DNA from 3 places in the Nocardioides sp. YIM B13467 genome. Region 2 is predicted to be linked to each of the others. Evidence: predicted binding sites of a transcription regulator. Region 2 holds the regulator's gene; each other region holds the start of a gene.

Region 1 (4,549 bases), on a different contig from region 2:
CACGACGCCGTCGGGCTTCGCCTTGCGGCTGCCGACCTTGGCCACGCTCGGGGTGGGCGCGACGCCGACCGAGCAGGTGATGCTCAGCTCCTCGGCGATCTGGCGGCGGATCCGCTGGGCGATCTCCTCGGGGCTCCCGAAGAGCCTGGTCGCTCCCCGTACGTCGAGGAACGCCTCGTCCACGCTGACCACCTCAACCAGCGGGGTGGCGCGGCGGAAGATCTCACGGACCTGATGGGAGACCTCGGCGACCTCACCGAAGTCGAGACGGACCGAGACGAGCTGAGGGCACAGCCGTCTCGCCATCGAGCCCGGCATCGCGGCCCGCACGCCGTAGGCCCGCGCCGGATAGTTGGCGCAGGTCACCACGCCCCGGGCATGTCCCCCGACCACCACCGGCTGGTCCCAGAGCTCGGGCTGGTGCCTGATGGCCACCGACACGAAGAAGGCGTCCATGTCGACATGGAGGATCGGGGTGCCTTCCGGAGCGCCAGCGGAGGAGGTCACCCCGATCCTCCATGGACGCGGACAAGCGCCCCGTCAGCGAAGCGAAGCGAGCAGATGCAGCTGAGTCGCGAGCGGGAGGTAGTCAGCCCGCGTAGAAGCCCGCTGCTCGAGATCGACAAGCGCAGCCGACGTGCCAGGATCGACATCGAGCAGCGACCCGGGAACGTGATCCACGAAGACACGTACGCCACGAACATCCGAGACCGCGAACCCGGCGGCCTCGAGCAGCCCGGTGACCTCGTCGAGGGCGAAGCGCCGACCCGAGCGCCCCTGCGAAGTGGTGTCGTCGAGGAGCTCGGCGGCCTGCGCGAAGTGGCCGGCCAGAGCGCGGGAGAGGACGGCGGCGGTGCGCTGGGCGACCAGCAGGCTGAGCGTGCCGCCGGGACGGAGCACCTCGCGGATCCCTGCCAGCGCCTCAGCAGCGTCGGGGACGACCTCGAGGACACCGTGGCAGAGCACCACGTCGGCACCGCTGGGGTCGGCGACGTCGGAGAGTGCGGCCAGGTCGCCCTGGCGCGCATCGACGGAGACGCCGGCCTCGCGCGCCCGGCGGTCGAGTGCGGCCAGCGCATCGGGGCTGGGGTCGACGACGGTGACCCGGTGGCCGAGCCCGGCGATGCGTACGGCTGAGGTGCCGGTGCCGCCGCCGATGTCGAGGACGTCGAGCGGGCCGGAGGCCAGGACCGGGTCGAGCGCGTCCCAGACGGCGACGGTCCGGGCGCCTGCCCGACGACTGGTTGATGCGGAGCCAGCTGACATGGGGCCAAGCGTAGGCCCTGCCTCCCACCCTGCGTACGCCACACCTGGATCAGCCCACGAGGCGGTCGTGCCGGAGCCGGGTGGCCTGCGAGGTGTGGGCCATCAGCCCGAGCGACTCCTCGACGACGGCGAGGAACCGGTCGGCGTCACGCACCTGCTCGTCGGCCTCCTCCGCGGTGACCGCACGGATCGAGCCGGCCTCCGCGGCGGCGCGCTTGGCGGCGCCGGCGGCGAAGTAGTCGGCCCACTCGGAGAGCTCGGGCGCGACCTTCTTGAGGCGGACCCAGGCGTTCCACGGACGACGGCGACCGGCGCGGCTCGCGGCCTCGACGGGATCGGTGCGGGCGGCGATCAGCGCGGCGGCGGCCTGGAGCGCGGCGACGTGAGCGATGGCGTACCTGCTCGGCACGTCGTCGGCCACGATCGCCTCCGCGAGGGTCTCGGTGGCTCGGAAGAGGTAGTTGTGCGTCGTGGCCGGCAGCAGATGCATCGGGTCGTCCTTCTCGCTCACGGTCGACCCCGCAGTGGACGGCTCTGGCGGGCGTCGGGGGTCGAGGACGACGCCCGCCAGAGCCTGGATGTTCGAACATCTGTTCGAACACGTGATCAAACTACACCCCGCCACCGACAGTCACAAGACGTTTCGGTGGCGGGGCGTGTCGAGCGGTGCTGCGGGCCGCTCAGTCTTCGGCGACGGCGCCGCGGATGAGGTGCGGCGGGTGGATGTAGCGAGTGTTGGCCGGCAGCCACATGACCACCAGCAGCCCCGCGGCGATGACGATCGCGATCGCGGTGAGCACGCTGATGATCACCGGCGGGCCGGTCAGGATGCCGCCGACGCTGGCCACCGCGGAGATGAACACCAGGAACGTGATCGTGATGCGGGCCCACTCGAAGCCGTTGCGGAGGAAGACCGCGAGCACACCGAGCATGCCGGCCATCACTCCGAACAGGGTGATCGCGGGGGCGATGAACGCCGGCGCGCTGACCCGGTTGTCGGTGGGCGGGTTGATGAGGGCCTCGAGCCCTTCGGTCTCCAGGATGCGCTTGGCCGAGGCGTTGCCTTCCGCCCACGCGCGCACCAGGTCATCGGAACGCAGCACCATGACCACGACCACGACGGCGCTGAACGCGATCAGACCGACGATCAGCCGGACCGCCCACGTCATCTCCCGCGGCACGGGCTCAGCAGCGAGGGCCGCCACCTCGACGGTGGTCTCCAGGTCCTCGTTCACGACCACACCTTCGTTCTCGTCGGGTGTCGTCATGGTCATCCGGTCTCCTTGCGACGTGGGGGGAAGTCTGCGTTGATCAGCCCATTCTGCCGCACGGGGCACAACGGAGGTAAATACGGGATCGCGTGCGCCTGGTCTCGGCCGACGCGACTCGGTCTCGACCCGCTTCGCGGCTTCGCAAGCTCAGTCGCTGCGCTCGCTCGACCTCCTCCCGTTGCGACAGCGCTCGTTCCTCGCGCGGTCGCAGGCTCGGATGTCGGTGTCGTACGCCAAGATGTCCCCATGGAATCTCTAGCGCTGACCTTCTCCAGCGGGTGGGCCAGTGGCATCAACGCCTATCTGGTCGTGCTGGTGCTCGGCGTCGTGCAGCGTACGACGGGTGCCGAGGAGATCCCTGACGTCCTCGGCACCTGGCCGGTGCTGGCGGCCGCCGGGGCGATGTTCGCGATCGAGTTCGTCGCGGACAAGGTTCCCTACGTCGACTCGACCTGGGACTCGATCTCCACGGTGATCCGGCCCACGATCGGCGCCGTGATCGGCGTCCTGCTCGCCGGTGAGGCCGACTCGCTCAACGCGGCCGTCGGTGGCGTCGTGGGCGGCACCTCGGCGTTCATGTCCCACCTGGTCAAGGCCAGCGAGCGGCTGGCGGTCAACTCCTCCCCCGAGCCGGTCTCCAACTCGGTGGTCAGCCTGGCCGAGGACGGCCTCGTCCTCGGCGTGGTCTGGTTCGCGACCGAGCATCCGCTGGCTGCCGCCGGTATCGCCGCCGTTCTGCTGGCCGCCGGACTGGTGCTGGTGTATTTCATCGTCCGCACCGTTCGCGGGGGCTGGCGCAGGCTGACCCGGCGCGGAAGACGTGGCGCCCCGCCGCCGGAGGGCCCGTCCGACGGCACGACCAAGCCCTACCCCGTCCAGTGACGCGCGTCGTCGTCCTCGGGGGTGGGTACGCCGGGATGGCCAGCGCCGCCAGGCTGGCCAAGCTCGGCCACTCGGTGACCCTTCTCGAGGCCTCCGGACAGCTCGGCGGCGCCCTGGTGCCGGTGCGTGAGGAGGGGTTCACCTGGGACGCCTCGGCGACCTCGACGCTCCTGCCCGCGGTGATGCGCGACCTGTTCCGCAAGTCCGGGCGGCCGGCCGAGCGTGAGCTGGAGCTGGTGCCGATGGACGTCATCCGCGAGCACCGGTTCGCCGACAAGACCTCGGTCTCGGTGCCCGGCGGCACCCGCGGCGCCCAGCTGGCGGCCTTCGACGAGCTGGGCCCGGGCATGGGCCAGCGGTGGACCGACTACGTCGCCAGGTTCAGCGAGGACTGGGAGGTGCTGCGCCAGCACTACTTCGAGGTGCCGTGGGAGCCCTCGGCGCTGCCCTCGGCCGTCGCGGAGCGGTTCCGTTCGCGCGAGACCCTCCACAAGCGGCTGCGCAAGACGTTCAAGGACGAGCGGCTCCGGCTGGTCGCGGCGCACCCGTTCGTCGCGGCGGGGCAGGAGCTGCGTGACGTACCTGCCTGGGCGGGGCTCACCGCCTATCTCGAGCAGCGCTTCGGCGCCTGGCGGGTCGAGGGCGGGATGGGGGTCGTGGCCGAGGTGCTCGCCGCCCGGATGGCCACCCGCCGGGTCTCGGTGCAGACCGCGACCCGCGTGGAGGACATCGTCGTACGTGACGGACGGGCGGTCGCGGTCAGCACCACCGCCGGGGAGATCGATCTCGGCGACGACGGAGCGGTCGTGGTCGCCTTCGACCCGCGCTCGCTGCCGGCCCTGCGGCCGCTGGTGGAACGTACGTTGCCGGCGATCCCGCCGATGACGTTCCACCTCGGACTCTCCTCGCTGCCCGAGCACCTCGTCGATCTTCCCGACGAGCTGGTGCTCCACGGGGACCCGACCCTGGTCGTACGCACCCGCGGGCTCGCCCCCGAGGGGCAGCACGCCTGGACGATCCACTCCCACGGCAAGCTGATGGAGGACGTCCTGCTGGCGCTGGCGCGCCACAAGATCGATCTGCGCGAGCACGTCGTGCACCGTGTCGACCTGGGCGCCGCCGAGCTCGTA
Region 2 (4,549 bases):
GCACTCCGGGGTACGGCTCTCAGGGATACGGCACGGACAGCTACCCCACCCAGCAGGCCGGCTCCCCGCAGTATCAGTCCGGCGCCTACCAGACCCCGACCGGCTACGGCCAGACCGGCTCGCGGGCTCGACTGATCCAGGATCCCGCCGCGACCCAGGCGATGCCCACCCAGCGCCAGCCCCAGGACCCGCCGGTCGAGCCGGACGACGAGTGGCCGCCGCGGCACAGCACCCGCAACAAGCAGTGGCCGCCGGCCGAGCCGGACAACCCCTACCGCGGGCGCCACTGACCCGACGCAGCGAGAGTGCTGCAGACGCTTCCCATCGTCTGCAGCACTCTCACTCTTTTCCCCGGTAGCCGGCTGCCAGGGTGCCCGCTGCGCGGGCTGACTCCCTCGAAGGAGCAGCCGGACATCTGTGCGGCGCCTTACGGCGCGGTCGGAACGATCAGCGTCTGTCCGGACACGAGCATCGAGGACTCGAGACTGTTGAGCTCCTTGATCGTCTGCTCCATCTCCCGAATCGAGGAGTCGGTGCCGGCGACGGCCTTCGAGGAGATGTCCCAGAGCGTGTCACCATCGCCGACGACCATCGTGTGGGCGGAGGGAGAGGGGCTTTTGTCCGCACCGTTCTCCACCGCGAACGCCACCTTCGCCCCGATCAACGCGATCCCGAAGAGCACGACGAGCGCAAATGCGAACACGACGACTCGGCCGCGACGAGTGAGTCGCACGGTCGAGCGACGCACCTCCGGCGCCGGGCGCGGCGGCTCGGCTACGGGCAGCACATAGACTGTTGCACTCATCTCACGGCCTCCTGATCACAAGTCTCTCGATCACGTGTTCGATCGAGCACATGTTCGAAGGTAGATCACGTGTTCGAACAACGCAAGTAGCGACCCCAAGAATTTTCGAACGCCGACACGCGCCGCCCATGAGGTCGAACAAATGTTTGATGTGGTGGTGCCAGAGGGACTAATGTGGTGACATGACCACGCAGAAGACAGGCACCGGATCAGGCGGTTCGAAGAAGAGCCGCGTCCGCGAGCTGCCCGACGGGCCGCCGGACGCGACCGGGCTCACGCCGCGTCAGCAGCGCATCCTCGCTCACCTGCGCGACAGCATCGAGCAGCGCGGCTACCCGCCCAGCATGCGAGAGATCGGCGCCGCGGTCGGGCTGACCAGCACCAGCAGCGTCGCCCACCAGCTCCGTGCGCTGGAGCAGCGTGGTCTGATCCGCAAGGACCCGAAGCGACCGCGCGCCCTCGAGGTCTTCCTCCCGGAGGTGATGGCCCACCGCAAGGCCATGTCCGGCGAGGAGCCCGAGTCGACGATCACCGCCGAGGCCGACATCAACCCCAACCCCGACGCCGCCATGGTCCCCCTGGTCGGGCGGATCGCGGCCGGTGGCCCGATCCTGGCCGAGGAGACCTCGAGCCAGCAGAGCATCGAGGACGTCTTCCCGCTGCCCAAGCAGCTGGTCGGCAACGGCGACCTCTTCCTGCTCTCGGTCTCCGGTGACTCGATGGTCGACGCGGCGATCTGCGACGGCGACTTCGTGGTCGTGCGCCAGCAGCCGACCGCCGAGAACGGCGAGATCGTGGCCGCGCTGATCGACGGTGAGGCCACCGTCAAGACGCTCTCCCGCAAGGACGGCAAGGTCTGGCTGCTGCCGCACAACGCTGCGTACGAGCCGATCGACGGCACCCACGCGACGATCCTCGGCAAGGTGACGGCGGTCCTGCGCAGCCTCTGAGCCCTGCGCCACACCTCCCGGAACCAGTCCGGGAACACTGCGTGAAATCCAGCCGCCGGCCCATGACAGGGCCGGCGGCTGCGTCGTTCCATACAGCGTGATCCAGACGCAGATCGACCGCCGCACCCTCATCGCCGCCGGGCTGGCGACCGCCGCAGGAGCCGGTGCCATCGCACTTCCCGAGCCCGCGGAGGCCGCGGGCGGCACGCTCAACCATTTCCAGCACGGCGTCGCCTCCGGCGACCCGCTCCCGGACCGCGTGGTCATCTGGACCCGGGTCACGCCGACGGCGGACGCGACTCCGGGGTCCGGGCAGGGTGAGGAGGTCCTGGTCCGCTGGGAGGTCTCGCCCACCGCCGACTTCGCCCGCGTGACCGCGAAGGGATCCCAGCAGACTGGCCCCGACCGCGACCACACCGTGAAGCTCGACGTCACCGGCCTGGCCCCGGAGAGCTGGTACTTCTACCGATTCACCTACAACGGTCAGACCAGCCGGGTCGGCCGCACCCGCACCGCTCCGGCCGCCGACGCAACCCCGGAGAACGTACGTTTCGGGGTGGTCTCCTGCTCCAACCTGCAGGCCGGCTGGTTCGCGTCCTACCGCCACCTGGCCGCCCGTGACGACCTGCACGCCATCCTCCACCTGGGCGACTACCTCTACGAGTACGCGCCCGGCGAGTACGGCTACGGCATGGCCAACGAGGACGTCCGGCCGCACGAGCCGGCCCACGAGATGCACACGCTGGCCGACTACCGGATCAGGCACGCGCAGTACAAGCGCGACGTCGACCTCTCCGCCGCCCACGCCCGGCTGCCCTGGATCGTCACCTGGGACGACCACGAGTCGGCCAACGACGCCTGGCTGCTGGGCGCCGAGAACAACGAGCCCGGCGAGTACGACTGGATCGATCGCAAGACCAACGCCAACCAGGCCTACGACGAGTGGATGCCGCTGCGCGTGGACGGCACAGCAACGGTGGAGACCGACGGCCACCTCCACGACCGCATCTACCGGCGGCTGCGTTTCGGCAACCTGCTCGAGCTGAGCATGCTCGACCTGCGCTCCTACCGCTCCCAGCAGGTCGCCCGCACCGACCTGGCCGGCGTCGACGACCCCGACCGCACGATCACCGGCGACGAGCAGCTGGCCTGGCTCAAGGACGGCCTGCTCACCGACGCCCAGTGGAAGATCGTCGGCAACCCGGTGATGATCGCGCCGGTCACCTTCGGCGCGCTCCCCAAGAGCCTCATCAGCCCGATCAACGACGTCACCGGCCTGCTGCCCGACAACGGCATCGCCTACAACGTGGACCAGTGGGACGGCTACACCGCCGACCGCACCGAGCTCTTCGAGCACATCCGCAACAACGCGATCACCGACACCGTCTTCGTCACCGGCGACATCCACTCCGCGTGGGCCTGCGACCTGCCGTACGACTCCGCCGTCTACCCGCTCGGCAAGACCGCCGGCGTCGAGTTCGTGGCCACCTCGGTGACCTCGAACAACCTCAAGGACATCCTCGGCGCTCCGCGCCGCACGGTCAGCCTGACGGTCGAGAACATGATCAGGACCGCCAACCGCCACGTCCGCTACCTCAACTTCGACGACCACGGCTACTCCGTCCTCGACGTGACCCGCAACCGAGCCCAGATGGACTGGTACGTCATCGGCGAGCGCAAGGACTCCAACACCACCGCCACCTGGACCAGGTCGTACGCCACCGCAACCGGAAGCAACAGGCTCCATCACGTCACGCAGCCCGTCTAGGCCGTGTCCGCCGGACACAGCGACGCTCTGCGCCTAGACTGCCCAGGTCTGCCTTCCCGAACGTCTGGTATCTCATGCGAAACATTGCCCGCCGGATCAACCGCAAACAACGATCCCTCGTCTTGATCGCAGGCATGGTCGTCGCGACGTTCGTCGCCACCATGCCCGCAACCGGTTCGACGCCGGCCACCTCGGTGCGGACCGGCGGTGACACCAGCGCCGAGCAGCCGGTGACGGAGAAGGCGGCCCGGGAGGCGCTCGCCGCAGCCAAGAAGGTCAAGCGCAACCAGTCGGTGCGCGGCACCCGCCAGGTCGTGCCCGGGCGGCACGTCGCCGGTCGGCCCGACGCGACCATCGCGCTGACCGACCTGTGGAACGCCAAGGACGCCCTGGACGGCTCCAACAAGGCGGCCGCGCGTGAGCTGCTCGCCCGCCCGCGCACCGCGACCCAGACCTGCAGCGACGTGGTCTGCGTCCACTACACGCCGGGCAAGGGCGGCGACCGTGCCTCGACGACGTATGCGAACCAGGTCCGTGACGTGGTCACGAAGGTCCACAACCTCTACGTGCAGGCGGGCTACCGCAAGCCCGCGGCCGACAAGTCGGTCACCCCGGGCAAGGTCGACATCTACCTGGAGAACCTCTACGACGAGGGCTACTACGGCTACTGCGCGCCCGAGACGAAGGTCTCCAAGACGGCCGCGACGGCCTACTGCGTCATGGACAACGACTACGCCACCAGCGAGTACGGCACGGTCAACACGCCCACCGAGAACCTCCGGGTGACCGCCGCTCACGAATACTTCCACGCGGTCCAGTTCGCCTACGACGCCGGCGAGGACCGCTGGATGATGGAGTCCACCGCGACCTGGGTCGAGGACGAGGTCTACGACAGCATCAACGACAACCGGCAATACCTGGGCTACGGCCAGCTCGAGGACCAGCGCAAGCCGCTGGACAACTCCTACGCGTCCAACCTCGGCATCTACGGCAACTGGATCTTCTTCCGCTACCTGTCCGAGCGCT
Region 3 (4,549 bases), on a different contig from region 2:
GGTGAGCTTCTGGGTCTCCGAGTCTCCGTAGGCGACCGCGACCTTGTCGCCGTGGCGTACGCCCAGCCAGCCGACCAGGCCGGCGGTGAAGATCGCCAGCTCGCGCTTGGTCGTGGTGCCGGTCGCCTGGGCCGCCATGCTCCGGCCGGTGGAGATCGCCAGCAGCACCAGATGCTGGCGCTCGGCCGTGAACCGCTTGACCAACAGGCTCCGGGACCGGGCCGTCGCCTTCCAGTCGATGTCCTTGACGTCGTCGCCGGGGACGTACTCCCGCAGGTCGTGGAAGTCCATGCTGCGCCCGGTCTGGACGCTGGCGTACTCCCCGTCGAGCAGGCCCAGGACCTTGCGGTGGGCATGGATCATCAACCGCGTGCGGATCCGGGGAAGGTACGTCGCCATTCTGTGCCTGATTTCCTGGCGCCACTCAGGGGCTCGGGACAGCGCGGACCAGCGCGTCGACCAGCATCTCGGGCTGGACCTTCTCGGCCAGCGCCTCGAAGCTGAGGTGGAGCCGGTGGCGCAGGATGCTGTGGCGCAGCTCGCGCACGTCCTCGGGAGTCACGTAGGAGCGGCCCAGCAGCAGCGCCGCCGCGCGCGAGGCCTGTAGGAACGCGATCGAGGCACGCGGGGACGCGCCGATCTCGACGTAGGAACCCGTCTCCGGCCCGAGGAGCTGGCGGGCGTTGCGGGTCGCCTGGACGAGGGCGACGATGTAGCGCTTGATCGCCGGGTCGACGTAGATGCGCTTGGTCAGCTCCTGGAGCCAGATCACGTCGTCGGGGTCGGCGACCGGACGGGTCACCTCGTGGTCGGGCCCGAGCGTGCCGGCCTCGATGCGCTCCAGGACGACGAGCTCCTCGGCGTCGCTGGGGTAGTTGACGATCTCCTTGAGCAGGAACCGGTCCATCTGCGCGTGCGGGAGGACGTAGGTGCCCTCCTCCTCGATCGGGTTCTGCGTGGCGAGCACCATGAACGGGCGCGGCAGCGGGTGGATGTGGCCCGCGATGCTCGTCTGGCGCTCCTGCATCGCCTCGAGCATGGCGCTCTGCGTCTTGGCGGAGCTTCTGTTGATCTCGTCCAGCAGCACGAAGTTGGCGTGCACCGGGCCGAGCTGGGTCTCGAACTCGTGGTTGCGCTGGTCATAGACCTGGGTGCCGATGATGTCGCTCGGCAGCAGGTCGGGGGTGCACTGGATCCGGGAGAACTTCGCCTTGACCGTCTGCGACAGCGTCGAGGCGGCCAGCGTCTTCGCCAGCCCGGGCACGCTCTCGAGCAGCACGTGACCCTCGGAGAGGAGCGCGATCAGCAGCGCCGTCCTGAGCCGCTCCTGGCCGACCACGCGGCTGCTGAAGGCGGTGCTGACCCGCCCGACGATCTCCTTCGCCCTGGCGATCTCCTCAGCGGACGGAGGGGCGAGGGCGGGTGCGGTGGTGGTCAAGGCGGCTCCAGGGGCGTCGGCTGTCGGTCCCATCCTTTCCTACCAGCGTACGGAACGCATCTGGGACCCACCTCGGGACGGTTGAGATCGGCGCTGGGTGGGCTTTGCGGTACGGGAACGGTACGGGTTCGAGGCGACCGTGGGACCGACCACGATGGCCGCAGAGATTCCCTCAGAAAGGTTCACCGTGCCCCACCTCTCCACCCGGCTACGAGTCCTGCTCGTGGCCTTCGCCCTCGTTGCCGGCCTCGCGCCGATCGGCGTCGCCGTCGCGACGAAGCCGGTCCCCGCAGAAGCAGGCTCGATCCGGATCGACATCGCGGCGATCCAGTCGTCCACCGACTCCTTGCGGTACCAGCGGAACTACCTCGCCGCACACCGCACCTGGAGGGCGTGGTCGCCGCGGCTCTCGCGCGTGAGCAGCCACTTCGACGCGATCGAGGGCCAGTTGATGGGGCGGGCGAGGACCGCCGTGGCGACGTACGAGGCGGCCTTCCTGACCCGCGCGAGAAATCGCAGCTACGTCAGTGCGGTCAGGGTCCTCGACACGTTCATCAGCAGGATGAATGCCGCGATCGACAACTACTACCGCGGCGAAGGGTTCAGCATGCGTCCCTTCGGCTGATCCCGAACCTCAGAAGACGTTGCGGGGGCGGAACTGGACCGAGATCCGGGGGCCGGCGGAGGCGACCTTGGGGATGGCGTGCTCCCAGGTGCGCTGGCAGGAGCCGCCCATGACGACGAGGTCGCCGTGGCCCATCTGGATGCTCATCCCCTTGCCGCCTCCGTGGGGGCGTAGCGCGAGGCGGCGGGGGTCGCCGACGGAGACGATCGCGACCATCGTGTCGTTGGTGCGGCCCCGGCCGATCTTGTCGCCGTGCCAGGCGACCGAGTCGTTGCCGTTGCGGTAGTAGCAGCAGCCCGCGGTCACGAACGGCTCGCCCAGCTCTGGCAGGTAGTGGGCGGTGAGGCGGCCGCGGGCCTCGGCGAGACGGGGGTGGGGGAGCGGGTCGCCCTGCATGTAGGTGTGCAGGAGCCGCGGTACGTCGACGACGCGGTCGTACATCTGCCGGCGCTCCTCGTGCCACGGGACGTCGCTGACCAGGGCTGTGAAGACGTCGTCGGGATCGGGCAGCCAGCCGCGGGCGATGTCCACCCAGGCTCCGCGATCCAGCTGGATCCGCTCGTAGGTCGTCTCGGTGGTCTCGTCGTCTGTGGGGGCGAAGAGTGTTCCCTGGAAGTCCACCCCGCCACCATACCTCGGTATCGAACACGTGTTCTAGTGAAATCGAGACATTGTCGTTTCGTTGCGGTTGATCTGCCTCATCTCGTTGCAATGTCACAACTTGACCAAACTCGGGACGTACGCGAGGTGTACACCTACGCTCTGGTCATGGTCCGGTCGGTCGAGGGAGAGCGGTCGCTCAAGCACGTCCAGATCCGTGAGTACGTCAGGGAGCTGGTCATCGGCGAAAGCCCTGGAGCCTCAGCGCCCTCCGAGCGGGAGCTCGTCCAGAAGTTCAGCGTTGCCCGAGCCACCGTGCGGCAGGCGCTCGACGCGCTCGTCGCCGACGGTCTGCTGGTCCGGATCCCGGGCCGGGGCACCTTCGTGGCGCGTCCGCCGCGGGCGGCAAGCCCGGTGCTCGGGTTCAGCGAGGAGATGGCGCGCCGGGGGATGCAGGCGTCCTCCGAGACGCTGTTGCTCGGCCGCGAGAAGGCCGGGCCCACCATCGCCCGCTCGCTGGGCATCAGGGAGGGTGCGGCCGTCATCCACTGGCGGCGACTGCGCCGTGGTGACGGGGTGCCGATCTGCATCGAGGACGTCTACCTCGACGAGGCGATCGTGCCCGGGATGCTCGAGCGGACCGCGCCGACCAGCCTCTACGCCGAGCTGGCCAGTCGCCAGATGCGGCCGTCGTGGGTCGACGACACGTTCCGTGCCGACGTGGCCAACATCGAGGAGGCCACCCTGCTCGGCCTCTCCGTCGGTGTCCCCGTGCTTCGCAGGCAGCGGAAGTCGGTTTCGGGGGACCGCTACGTCGAGGTGTGCCGCTCGGTCTATCGCGCCGACCGCTACGCGCTGCACCTGCAGCTCGGTCCGTCCTGACCTGCTGAGCTGTTCAGAGGTCTCCGAGCGGCGCGACCACGTCGCCGCTCTCCTCGCAGACCCAGATCGGGTCCGGACCTCCCAGGTCGGGGGTGATGTGGAGCGAGTGCACCGGCGACTCGGGCGGACACGTGGTGCACACCGGCCAGCGCGCGGAGGCCTCGCCGTCGAAGAGCAGGTCCTGCACGTCCTGGGCGACCAGGCCGGCGACGTACGCCTTGCCCTCCGGCCACTGCTCCACCCACCAGCCGCGCTCGGTCATCGCGTCCTCGAGGGCGGAGACGGCTGCCGCACCGGCGAGTCCGCGGGCATCGAGGTCATGGAGCACCCTCGCCCGAGCCTCGAACAGCACTGTCGTGTTCATCAGGAACCATTCTTGCCGACCGGTCAAGGCTGTGGGGTCAGGGTGGCACCCAAGAATGAACACGGTAAGAATGGCCCGTGATCCTCATCGACCCGCCGAACGTACCCAGTCGCGGCCGGATGTGGTCTCACCTCGCCAGCGACACCTCCTACGAGGAGCTGCACGCCTTCGCGAGCCGGATGGGCATCCCGGCCCGAGGCTTCGACCGGGACCACTACGACGTACCCGCCGAGGTCTACGACGACATGGTCGCCGCGGGTGCCGTCGAGGTCACCTCTCGGGTCCTGGTCGCTGCTCTCCTCGCCGCTGGCCTACGCCGCCGCAAACCCCATTAGCCCAGGCGTCACGTACGTCGGCCGAGACGGCACCGCGGTGACTACTCGGCCGGCGCGGCTGACTTCTCGCCCGGCGGGAGCGACGCCTCCGCTGGGGTGGACATCCGTCGCGTGGTGAGCCAGATGGCCGCCGCGATGAGCAGGCCGAGGCCGCCGCCGAGGACGAAGCCGCCCTGCCAGCCGATCATGTCGATGGCGAACCCGGCGGTGGGGGCGCCGACGGCGCTGCCGAGGGTGATGGCCGAGCCGTGCCAGCCCATCACCTCGCCGCGTACGTTCGAGGGGACGCTGCTGGTGATCGCCTC

What was found. The regulator LexA, encoded in region 2, represses DNA repair genes until DNA is damaged. The targets are predictions, from matches to a motif close to TCGAACANNTGTTCGA.
Region 1: a site for LexA is predicted at 1,849-1,864, ahead of ACFX43_RS23965 (SAV_6107 family HEPN domain-containing protein). Genes of this name have one in related genera too.
Region 3: a site for LexA is predicted at 2,705-2,720, ahead of ACFX43_RS04140 (alpha-ketoglutarate-dependent dioxygenase AlkB). Genes of this name have one in related genera too.

What each region holds. Positions count from the first base shown of each region.
Region 1 covers NZ_JBHZPJ010000046.1:3,501,649-3,506,197, forward strand. Annotated here, with positions in the region: gene dinB (DNA polymerase IV) at 1-507, opposite strand, end outside; gene ACFX43_RS23960 (methyltransferase domain-containing protein) at 541-1,266, opposite strand; gene ACFX43_RS23965 (SAV_6107 family HEPN domain-containing protein) at 1,316-1,777, opposite strand; gene ACFX43_RS23970 (hypothetical protein) at 1,947-2,540, opposite strand; gene ACFX43_RS23975 (DUF4126 domain-containing protein) at 2,784-3,419, shown strand; gene ACFX43_RS23980 (phytoene desaturase family protein) at 3,329-4,549, shown strand, end outside.
Region 2 covers NZ_JBHZPJ010000001.1:61,016-65,564, forward strand. Annotated here, with positions in the region: gene ACFX43_RS00305 (hypothetical protein) at 1-290, shown strand, start outside; gene ACFX43_RS00310 (LysM peptidoglycan-binding domain-containing protein) at 428-805, opposite strand; gene lexA (transcriptional repressor LexA) at 988-1,755, shown strand; gene ACFX43_RS00320 (alkaline phosphatase D family protein) at 1,853-3,523, shown strand; gene ACFX43_RS00325 (MXAN_6640 family putative metalloprotease) at 3,646-4,549, shown strand, end outside.
Region 3 covers NZ_JBHZPJ010000015.1:33,015-37,563, forward strand. Annotated here, with positions in the region: gene ACFX43_RS04125 (DUF58 domain-containing protein) at 1-399, opposite strand, end outside; gene ACFX43_RS04130 (AAA family ATPase) at 425-1,438, opposite strand; gene ACFX43_RS04135 (hypothetical protein) at 1,626-2,063, shown strand; gene ACFX43_RS04140 (alpha-ketoglutarate-dependent dioxygenase AlkB) at 2,073-2,684, opposite strand; gene ACFX43_RS04145 (GntR family transcriptional regulator) at 2,811-3,545, shown strand; gene ACFX43_RS04150 (hypothetical protein) at 3,559-3,909, opposite strand; gene ACFX43_RS04155 (DUF4031 domain-containing protein) at 3,987-4,244, shown strand; gene ACFX43_RS04160 (MFS transporter) at 4,286-4,549, opposite strand, start outside.